Regions from separate parts of the Pauljensenia sp. C0254C2 genome, predicted to be linked through region 2. Evidence: riboswitches for the same ligand, from Rfam matches in the RefSeq annotation. Region 2 holds a riboswitch; the other holds the start of a gene.
The links. Region 2 has a riboswitch for thiamine pyrophosphate ahead of AC1DA5_RS01115 (phosphotransferase enzyme family protein). Riboswitches for the same ligand answer to the same signal wherever they lie in the genome.
Positions count from the first base shown of each region.

Region 1: linked by a shared signal. The riboswitch ahead of thiM (hydroxyethylthiazole kinase) and the one ahead of AC1DA5_RS01115 (phosphotransferase enzyme family protein) in region 2 are both predicted to bind thiamine pyrophosphate.

Region 1 is NZ_JBWPJO010000005.1:133,113-137,504, forward strand. Features, by position in the region: gene thiE (thiamine phosphate synthase) at 95-829, opposite strand; gene thiM (hydroxyethylthiazole kinase) at 792-1,592, opposite strand; TPP riboswitch at 1,582-1,669, opposite strand; gene AC1DA5_RS05550 (L,D-transpeptidase family protein) at 1,725-3,197, opposite strand; gene AC1DA5_RS05555 (AMP-binding protein) at 3,325-4,392, shown strand, end outside.
Region 2 is NZ_JBWPJO010000001.1:231,219-235,610, reverse strand. Features, by position in the region: gene AC1DA5_RS01125 (ABC transporter permease) at 1-40, opposite strand, end outside; gene AC1DA5_RS01120 (ABC transporter substrate-binding protein) at 110-1,177, opposite strand; gene AC1DA5_RS01115 (phosphotransferase enzyme family protein) at 1,174-2,328, opposite strand; TPP riboswitch at 2,353-2,458, opposite strand; gene infB (translation initiation factor IF-2) at 2,557-4,392, opposite strand, start outside.

The DNA.
Region 1 (4,392 bases), on a different contig from region 2:
GCTGTCATTCGGGGCTTGGATCATGAGCTGGCGGACGCACTGGATACATAGCCGGCACGTGCTGAGTCCCTTCCTCGGGGTCTGAATTGGGTGGTTAGTGACCCGCGCTGCGCAGGCCTTCTGCCCATTGATCTGCCAGTTCGCGTGCAGCTTCGCGCGCGTCGGGTGCTAGGCAAATTGCGGACACGACGGCCGCTCCGTCCAATCCTTCACGTGCCAGCGGTGCCATATCCGGTGCTTTGATGCCGCCGATTGCCACCGACGGCAGGTGTGTGCTGCGTGCGATCTGTCCTGTTCCATCGATGCCATGTTCCTCAGGAGCATCGGTTTTCGTGGATGTATCACGCACGACACCAATGCCGATGTAGTCGACGCGCCCCGGGTTCTCTTCGGCTTCCTTCAGTTCCTCAGGGGTGGAGGCCGACAGGCCGATGATGGCCTCGGGACCGATCAGCTTGCGGACAAGGGCAACCGGCAAGTCGGTTTGTCCAACGTGGACGCCTGCAACGGTCGCGCCCGCCTGGCGTGCCGCCAGGAATACGTCCACACGATCATTGATCAGGAGTGTGACCGAGTCAGCGACAGCGTCGGCCACTTCCATCACTTCGTTGAAGAAATCCAGTGACTCGGCATCTTTACACCGAAGCTGCACGCATGTCACTCCTCCGGCGACAGCTTCTGCCACCGTTTGCGCAACGGTGCGTCCCGCAGCGTGGCACATGTCTGCGTCCGTGACAAGATAGATGCTCAGGTCGAGGGATGAGACAGCCTTGTTCATCACTGGCCTGGCCTCACTGCGCGATGATGGTGACGCGTTCAAAGTCCTCATCGCGGAAGTTGTCCAGCGCGTCGAGGAACTCTATTTGGAACGTGCCGGTTCCGCGTGCACGCTCCGCCGCGATTTCCGAGGCCACCGCATACAGTGCGTGAACAGCAACCAAACCGTCAAGCTGGGTCCGAGCCACAGAGGCGAACGCGCCGGTCAGCGCGCCAAGTGAGCATCCCGCCCCAGTGATGCGGGTCAGCATATCTGAGCCACCCTCGACACGCACGATTGCGTCGGCTGAGACGATCGCATCGGACTTGCCGGACACAGCCACCAACGATCCATATTCGCTGTTGATGCGGCGGGCGGCATCGATGGCGGCGTCCACCGCATCAGCGGAGTCAACACCGCGGCCGCCTTCTCCCAGCCCTGCCAGAGCAATGATTTCCGACGGGTTGCCTCGCACAATTGACGGGCCGAGGGCGACCAGCTGATGCGCGAGCTGCGTGCGCACCGGCAGCGGCCCGATGGCAACCGGGTCAAGAACCCAGCACGTGCCCGCTTCGTTGGCGCTGGTGGCGGACTCCAGCGCGGCTTCGCACTGAGTCGGCGTCGGGGTTCCCAGGTTGATCAGCACAGCATTGGCAATTGCGGCAAAGGGACCGGATTCGCCGGGGATATCGACCATTGCCGGTGCTGCCCCAATGGCAAGCAGAGCGTTGGCCGTAAAGTTCGTGACTACCGAGTTGGTGATGGCTCCAACGAGCGGGTGGTGTGTTCTGACAGCGTGTAAAGCGTCGACGCATTGGGTATGGAAATTCTCCATCGGACATTCCTTCGTCAGCATTATCTGGACAGGTTCAACGGGTTTGATCTCAGCGTGAAGCACCCCGTGCCACTGATCACAATGCTATCAGGTTTATACGAAAAGGTCGAACTGCAATGATGAGCCTGCTGCTCAGTAGTGTGACACCACCACTGTGCCGACAGGGGCCCAGTTATAGATCCACTGCGCACCATCAACCGGCATATTGACACAACCGTGCGAGCCACCTTCACCTGACCAGCCAAAAGAGCTGCGTGAGGGCGCGCCGTGCAACGCGTAGTCACCGTGGAAGTATGACACCCACGGTGTGTATGTGCAGTAGTCGTAGCCGGGGCTGCAGCCCATCATCTGGTCCTGATGCTTGAGGTAGATGCGGAACGTTCCGGTAACGGTTTCCCACCCGGGCTTGCCGGGAACCATCGGGATCGGGCCCTGGACAACAGTTGCACCTTCGTAAGCGGTCACTGATGCGTTCGACAGGTCCACGTCGATCCACTTTTCACCAGGAGCTGCCTGATACACCTTGTCGCCAGCACCATCCGCAATCTCGCGGGTGGTGAATTCGGGTTCGGTCTGGTCGTAGTCAAAATCGCCTTCGTAGGCGGTGCCGTCTTTCAGGGCTGCGAGCAGCTCATCGGCCACCTCGCCAGCGTTGTTGACGGTCCATCCGCTCTTACCTGGATCCGCGACCGCGACAACGTCCCCACGCGAATTGACGTTCTTGACACCCTTCGTGGGCTCTTCGTTGGTGGACAGCGCGGTCGATTCAACCCACGCGCGAACCGGTTTCTCATTCCACGTGACATCAAGTGCGCCTGTGTTGGCGGCAGCGCCCTTGCCACCAGCTCCGCCCGCGGCGTTCAGATCCGGCAGCGCGATCCACGTCGAGCGTTCACGCGCATCGGGTGAGTAGGTGTGAATACCGTCAGTAATCGATACAGGAATTTCCAGCATCGTGTTCGCCTTGTCTGCAAGTTGCTGAGCAATTTGCGTGGTCACCGTCGGGCTGACGGCGATCATCGGCAAGTCAATGTCCTGGGTAGTCAGCGTGCGCGCAGCTTCATCGCATGCACTGGCAAGCTGCTCGAGGTCGACACTGTGCCCTTCCTGTGCTTCAATCACGCTGAATGTGCCACCGTCTTCGTTGAACTGGATGGAACCTTCGCGTACGGGCTGGTCAACAGAGGCGGAAACTTTCTGGGTCAATGCCTGCGCAGCCGCATCATCTCGCGAGGTCACCACCTGGACATCCCGCGAGGTAAACAGTGAGGAGATGCGTGACAGGATCGAACCGTTGGGAGCGAACACATCATCCAGCGTGGCGTCGGTGTCGATGGTGATTCCCGCTTCTTCCAGCGTCGCGCTGGTCAGCGTACCGTCAACCGTCACATTGATGCTGGCGTGTGAGGCTCGCTCCTGCAGACCTTGGGCAATTTCGTCGCGGTTTTGTCCGGACACGGACTGTCCGGCGACAGTGGTTCGCGGCAAGGCGCGGTCAGCGAAGTAGGCCGCGTACGCACCCACACCGATCACTGCAACGAGCAGTGCTCCTAGTAATGCGATCAGCGCCCATGAGGCTTTCGCTGAGAGCTTCCCAATAGTCATACCTCGATAGTAACGAGGCTATCGGTGCAATTCCATGTCGACTTGCCCACGATCTCATCTCCGCACACGTTAATTGACCGATTGGGCATTACGATGGTTCAGAAAAGCCGTTTGTAAAGGAGGACAAGTGCAGACCCCTCGTGTCTTAGTCGTTCCGGGAGGCACTTCCGTTGGAGCAGCGGCTTTGGCTTACGCCTCGCTCAGCAAACTGGCTGAACAGGCACGCACAGCATCAGACGGCGCCATGGACGAGGCACCCTCGTCGCACAAGCGAACAGTCGTGGTCATGCGTCCTCCCAGCGAGATCCCCCATACGTCCTTGCGCCATCTTCAAACCGATGTGTCACACGCTTTTCCTGAACTACCCGAAGACGTCCGCAATGACCCGGCTCTTCTGGACGGCGTCGACGTAGTGATTCCGACGTCGGGGTCATCAACGGGAACGCCTCACCTCGTTGGCCTGTCCACCGAGGCATTAATCGCATCCGTGCACTCCACTCACGCGGCGCTGGAGGGGCCGGGGCGTTGGATTCTTGCGCTTCCTGCCCATCACATCGCCGGTGCTCAGGTCCTCATGCGCAGTGCAGTCGCCGGTTTCAGCCCGATGGTGGTGGACACGGATTCAGGTTTCCGCCCCGCTGACCTGCTCTCTTCCATCGCGGGTGCCACTCAGGATTCACAGGTGCCAGGGTATCTCTCGCTGGTACCCGTGCAGCTGCGAGCGTGTTTGGATGCCGGTGAGGAAGTTATTCGCGCACTGGCCTCGCTTGCCGGTGTCCTCGTCGGCGGTTCTTCCATAACCAAGGAACTCCTGCAGGCTGCGCGCAACCACGGCATCCGGGTGGTCACGACCTATGGCATGACTGAAACGGGTGGCGGCTGCGTGTACAACTCGCGTCCCTTGCCGGGGGTAACGGTCCGCGCTGTCGACGTTGACGGGCAATCACGCCTGGCAATTGCCGGGCCCATGCTCATGACAAAGTACCTGGACGGCCCCTCCCCCTTCATTGACGAGGGTGGCGCACGGTGGCTGCTGACAGGTGATATCGGTCGAATTGCCTCCAATGGCGACGTTCAGGTGCTGGGGCGCAGCGATGATGTCATCGTGACGGGCGGCCTGTCAGTGGCACCTGGTCCGGTTCGTGATGCCGTGTTGTCAGCTCCGGGTGTGCGTGACAGTTGGATCCTCGATCTT
Region 2 (4,392 bases):
ACGCGCACAGGAGCAACACCACAAACATCAGTGCGGGCATGAAACTGCCCCGGTGGTGTTGGTCGCGCTCACGTGCAGAGACGGCGGTGCGGTACCTCGCGGGCATCTGTTACTTCACGAACTCATTGGTGACGATGTCGTCAGCTGCGATCGGTTCGGTGACCGCAGTCCCCTTCTCGTCATACACGAGGCCCTGCTCGACAATGAATGCCAGGTAGGTGTTCCAGCGATCAATGTCGGCAAAGCCCACACCACCCTTTGAATCAGGCCAATACTGTGTGGAGAGTATTTCCTGGCTGCGGGTGACCAGTTCGGGATCAAGTTTGGCCTGTGGGTTGGCATCGACCAGAGTTTTCGCCGCTTCATCGGGGTTATCCTTGGCGAACTCGTAGCCCTTTTGTGCTGCCTGCACGAAGGCGCGGACAAGGTCGGGATCCGATTCGATCAAGTCGTTGCGCGTCGAAATGCCGATCATTGCCGGAGTGGTGGGAACGTCATAGTCGGCGGGCTGGAACATGTGCAGCTTGGTGCCCGACAGTTCTGCCTCAATTGCCTCCCACGTGCTGAGAACCTCAGCAAAATCCGCCTGGCCTGATTCCAGAGCCGCCATCGCCTGCGCGCCCACAATGACGCGGTCAAATTCGCCTGTTCCGCCATCGTGCTGAATCATCATCTGGGTGGAGATATGGGCCGAATCGCCCGAGTAGTCTGCAATTGTCTTGCCGTCCAGATCTTTTGGACGGGTGATCCCCGAATCTTCCAGAACTCCCACGCCATAGGAGGACTTTTGCTGAATATTCAGCACCATCGTCAGCCCAAGGTTGGCGGCGTGAGCCGATGCCAGTGCATCTGCTCCCGAGATTCCAAAATCAGCGCCCTTCGCGCTGAGGACAGCGTCAACACCTGACTTGGAGAAGCCCATGATGTCCACATTCAATCCGGCGTCCGCGAAGTAGCCTTTTTCCTGGGCGACGAACAGTCCAGTGTGATTCGTGTTCGGTGTCCAGTCCAAGATGACGGACACATCACGCATCTGTCCAGAGGCCTGCGAAGCCGACTGGCCGGTGGCGTCGGCGCCTGACTGGTCAGCTGAGGACATATCCGACGATCCGCCTGATGAGCATGCGCCCAGCATGGCGACGCTGAGGAGGAGGGGCAAAAGCCTGGTTGTTTTCATGATCTCTCGATTGCTAGTTGGGTAACTGTGCGGATAAATTGAGTGCCGGATTCAGTGGTGAACCACCGGTGATGAGCATCCATCCCGATCGTGTACGCCCAATCCGACGTACGCCCCGGTATCGGGGCACGCTGGTCATACTCGATAACAGCGAGTTCGAACTCGGTGTTCGACACTGCCACCATCGGCGCGAGCATGCGAGCCTCCTCGCGCATCAGTGGGTACTGACTGACATACCCGTCCAGAAGGTCGCGCACCACCTGGGGACGCCACGCATTTTCGATACCTTCAGTGATGGTCAGCCAGTCGATCGCGTGACGTTCAATGAGCTGTGCCAGATCGAACAGCGACGGGTTGGCGTATGCCAGCCCAAAATCAAAGACACTGGTGATGACGGGACCCTGCCTGGTGTCCTTCCACATCGTGTTGGACACGTGCAGGTCCCCGTGTGTCCAGTAACGAGGGCGCTCCCGCAGCGGCTCAAGGGCCCGCGCAAAAGGAGCGACAACTGCCAGGTCACCAGCCAGGTCACGGCCGGTTCTGGACACATAGTTGGCAACGATGGGGTGCGCTTCGCACCAGGCTTCAAGACGGTCAAACGGATCACCCAGCATGAGGTCCATGCGCGACTGGTAAGGATTGGGCGGTGCGACCACTGCCGGAATCTTTTCAGAGGCGCGACGAAGCTGCCCCGCCACTCGGCCGATTTCCACGCTCTCTTCGCGTGTGTACGGCGGCATCCAGCTGGTCGTCGCACGGTAACGGTCTTCACCCGGCGCGCATTCGCTCACTTCCCAGACCCATCCGCCCATCGTCAGACATGTTCTGCCGGTATCGAAGGTGAAGAAGCGCGGCGTCGGGAAGGCGCCTGCGGCAAGCCGGTTCACGTAGTCATGTTTGGCACACAGGTCGTATTCGCTGATCAGGTGGGGCGCATAGCGTTTGATGAAGACGCGTGTTCCACATGCCAGCTGGGCGATACACGCCGAGGCCATTGGACGCGCCGAGTGAGTGAGGACCTGCGGGCACTGGGCGGAAGCACCCGCCAGATGCGGCATATCCACCAGGCGCTCTTCCAGCGCCGCCACATCCTGATCTGAGATCAGTGGCCACACATTGTTAATGATGTCGAGTTGTTCGTCTCGATTCATTTGCGGCTCCTCGTGCTCACCAATGCGCACGACTAAACCGCGTTCCTACGCCAGCATGATCTGGTTCAGGTATAACGGTCGGAGAATTTTCCCTCTCAGCCCGCCTGTCCGGGCTCCCGTGCCCCCTCACCATACCATCAGCTGCACGTCATACGTAAAACGAGGGTGCCCCACCCTCACATAGTGGATGGGTCACCCTCGTCAATGGGACAGGAAACACAGTGCGAACTAGTCGAGAGCCTTTTCCTTCATTTCCCACGTTTCGATGATGTCGCCCTCGGCAATGTCCTTGAAGCCCAGGGTGATACCGCATTCGTAGCCTTCGCGAACCTCGGTGACATCGTCCTTTTCGCGGCGCAGCGACGCGATCTCCAAATCGGGAGCAACCACGACACCGTCGCGAACCAGGCGGGCCTTCGAGCCGCGGCGAATGATGCCGTCACGGACAATGGAGCCTGCGATGTTACCGAACTTGCCGGAGCGGAAGACCTGGCGGATCTCAGCCGTGCCCAGCGCGACCTCTTCATAAATCGGCTTGAGCATGCCCTTCAGGGCCGCTTCGATATCGTCGATGGCTGCGTAGATGACCGAGTAGTACTTGATCTCCACGCCTTCCGCGTCGGCCATTTCAGCCACGCGCTCAGCCGGACGCACGTTAAAGCCGATGATGACCGCGTTATCGACGGTGGCCAGGTTGACATCGTTTTGCGTAATGGCTCCGACGCCGCGGTGGATGATCCGCAGGGCAACTTCGTCGCCCACGTCGATACGCAGCAAGGAATCTTCCAGAGCCTCAACGGCACCGGACACGTCACCCTTGATGACAAGGTTGAGGGTGTCAACTTCACCTTCCTTGAGAACCTTATCGAAGTCTTCGAGGGTGACGCGCTTGCGACGCTTGGCCAGCAGTGCTGCGCGCTCGGCAGCTTCTCGCTTGTCAGCGATCTGGCGGGCGGTGCGGTCATCGGATGCCACAAGGAAGGAGTCGCCTGCCCGTGGAACTGATGTCAGGCCGATCACCTGCACCGGTCGTGACGGACCGGCTTCCTGCACATCCTTGCCATACTCGTCGAACATGGCGCGCACGCGTCCGGAGGCGGATCCCACAACGAGGGCGTCTCCCACGCGCAGCGTTCCACGCTGGACCAGCATGGTGGCAACCGCACCACGACCACGGTCAAGGTTCGCTTCAATGGCGACGCCTCGCGCCTCGGTGTCAGGGTTTGCCTCCAGGTCAAGTGCGGCATCCGCTGTCAGGAGGACTGCTTCGAGCAGGTCACTGATGCCGGTGCGCTGCTTGGCGGACACGTCCACGAACATGACGTCGCCGCCATATTCTTCAGCCACAAGGTTGTATTCGGTGAGCTGGGAGCGGATCTTATCCGGATTGGCATCTTCCTTATCCACCTTGTTGACGGCCACAACGATCGGCACGTCCGCTGCCTGCGCATGGTTGATCGCTTCAACGGTCTGCGGCATGACGCCGTCATCGGCTGCGACCACCAGGATCGCAATGTCCGTCACCTTGGCGCCACGGGCACGCATAGCGGTGAAGGCTTCGTGACCAGGCGTGTCGATGAATGTGATGGGGCGGTCCTTGCCCTCCATATCCACCGTGACCTGGTAGGCGCCGATGTGCTGGGTGATGCCACCGTGTTCGGTGTCGACGACGTCGGTGTGCCGGATGGCGTCCAGCAGCTTCGTCTTACCGTGGTCGACGTGACCCATGACGGTGACGACCGGTGGGCGCGGCTTGAGGTGCTCTTCATCATCAAGTTCTTCGGCCTCAAGGTCGATATCGAAGGACTCAAGCAGTTCGCGATCCTCGTCTTCTGGGGAAACGACCTTGACGTTGTAGCCCAGTTCGTCGCCCAGTGTTTCAAAGGTGTCCTGATCCAGTGACTGCGTGGCCGTTGCCATTTCACCGAGGTGGAACAGAACAGTCACCAATGCTGCCGGATTGACGTCGATCTTTTCGGCAAGATCAGCCAGGGATGCGCCCTGACGGATGCGAATCTCCTGGCCATTTCCGCGAGGAATCTTCACGCCGCCGATTGTCGGTGC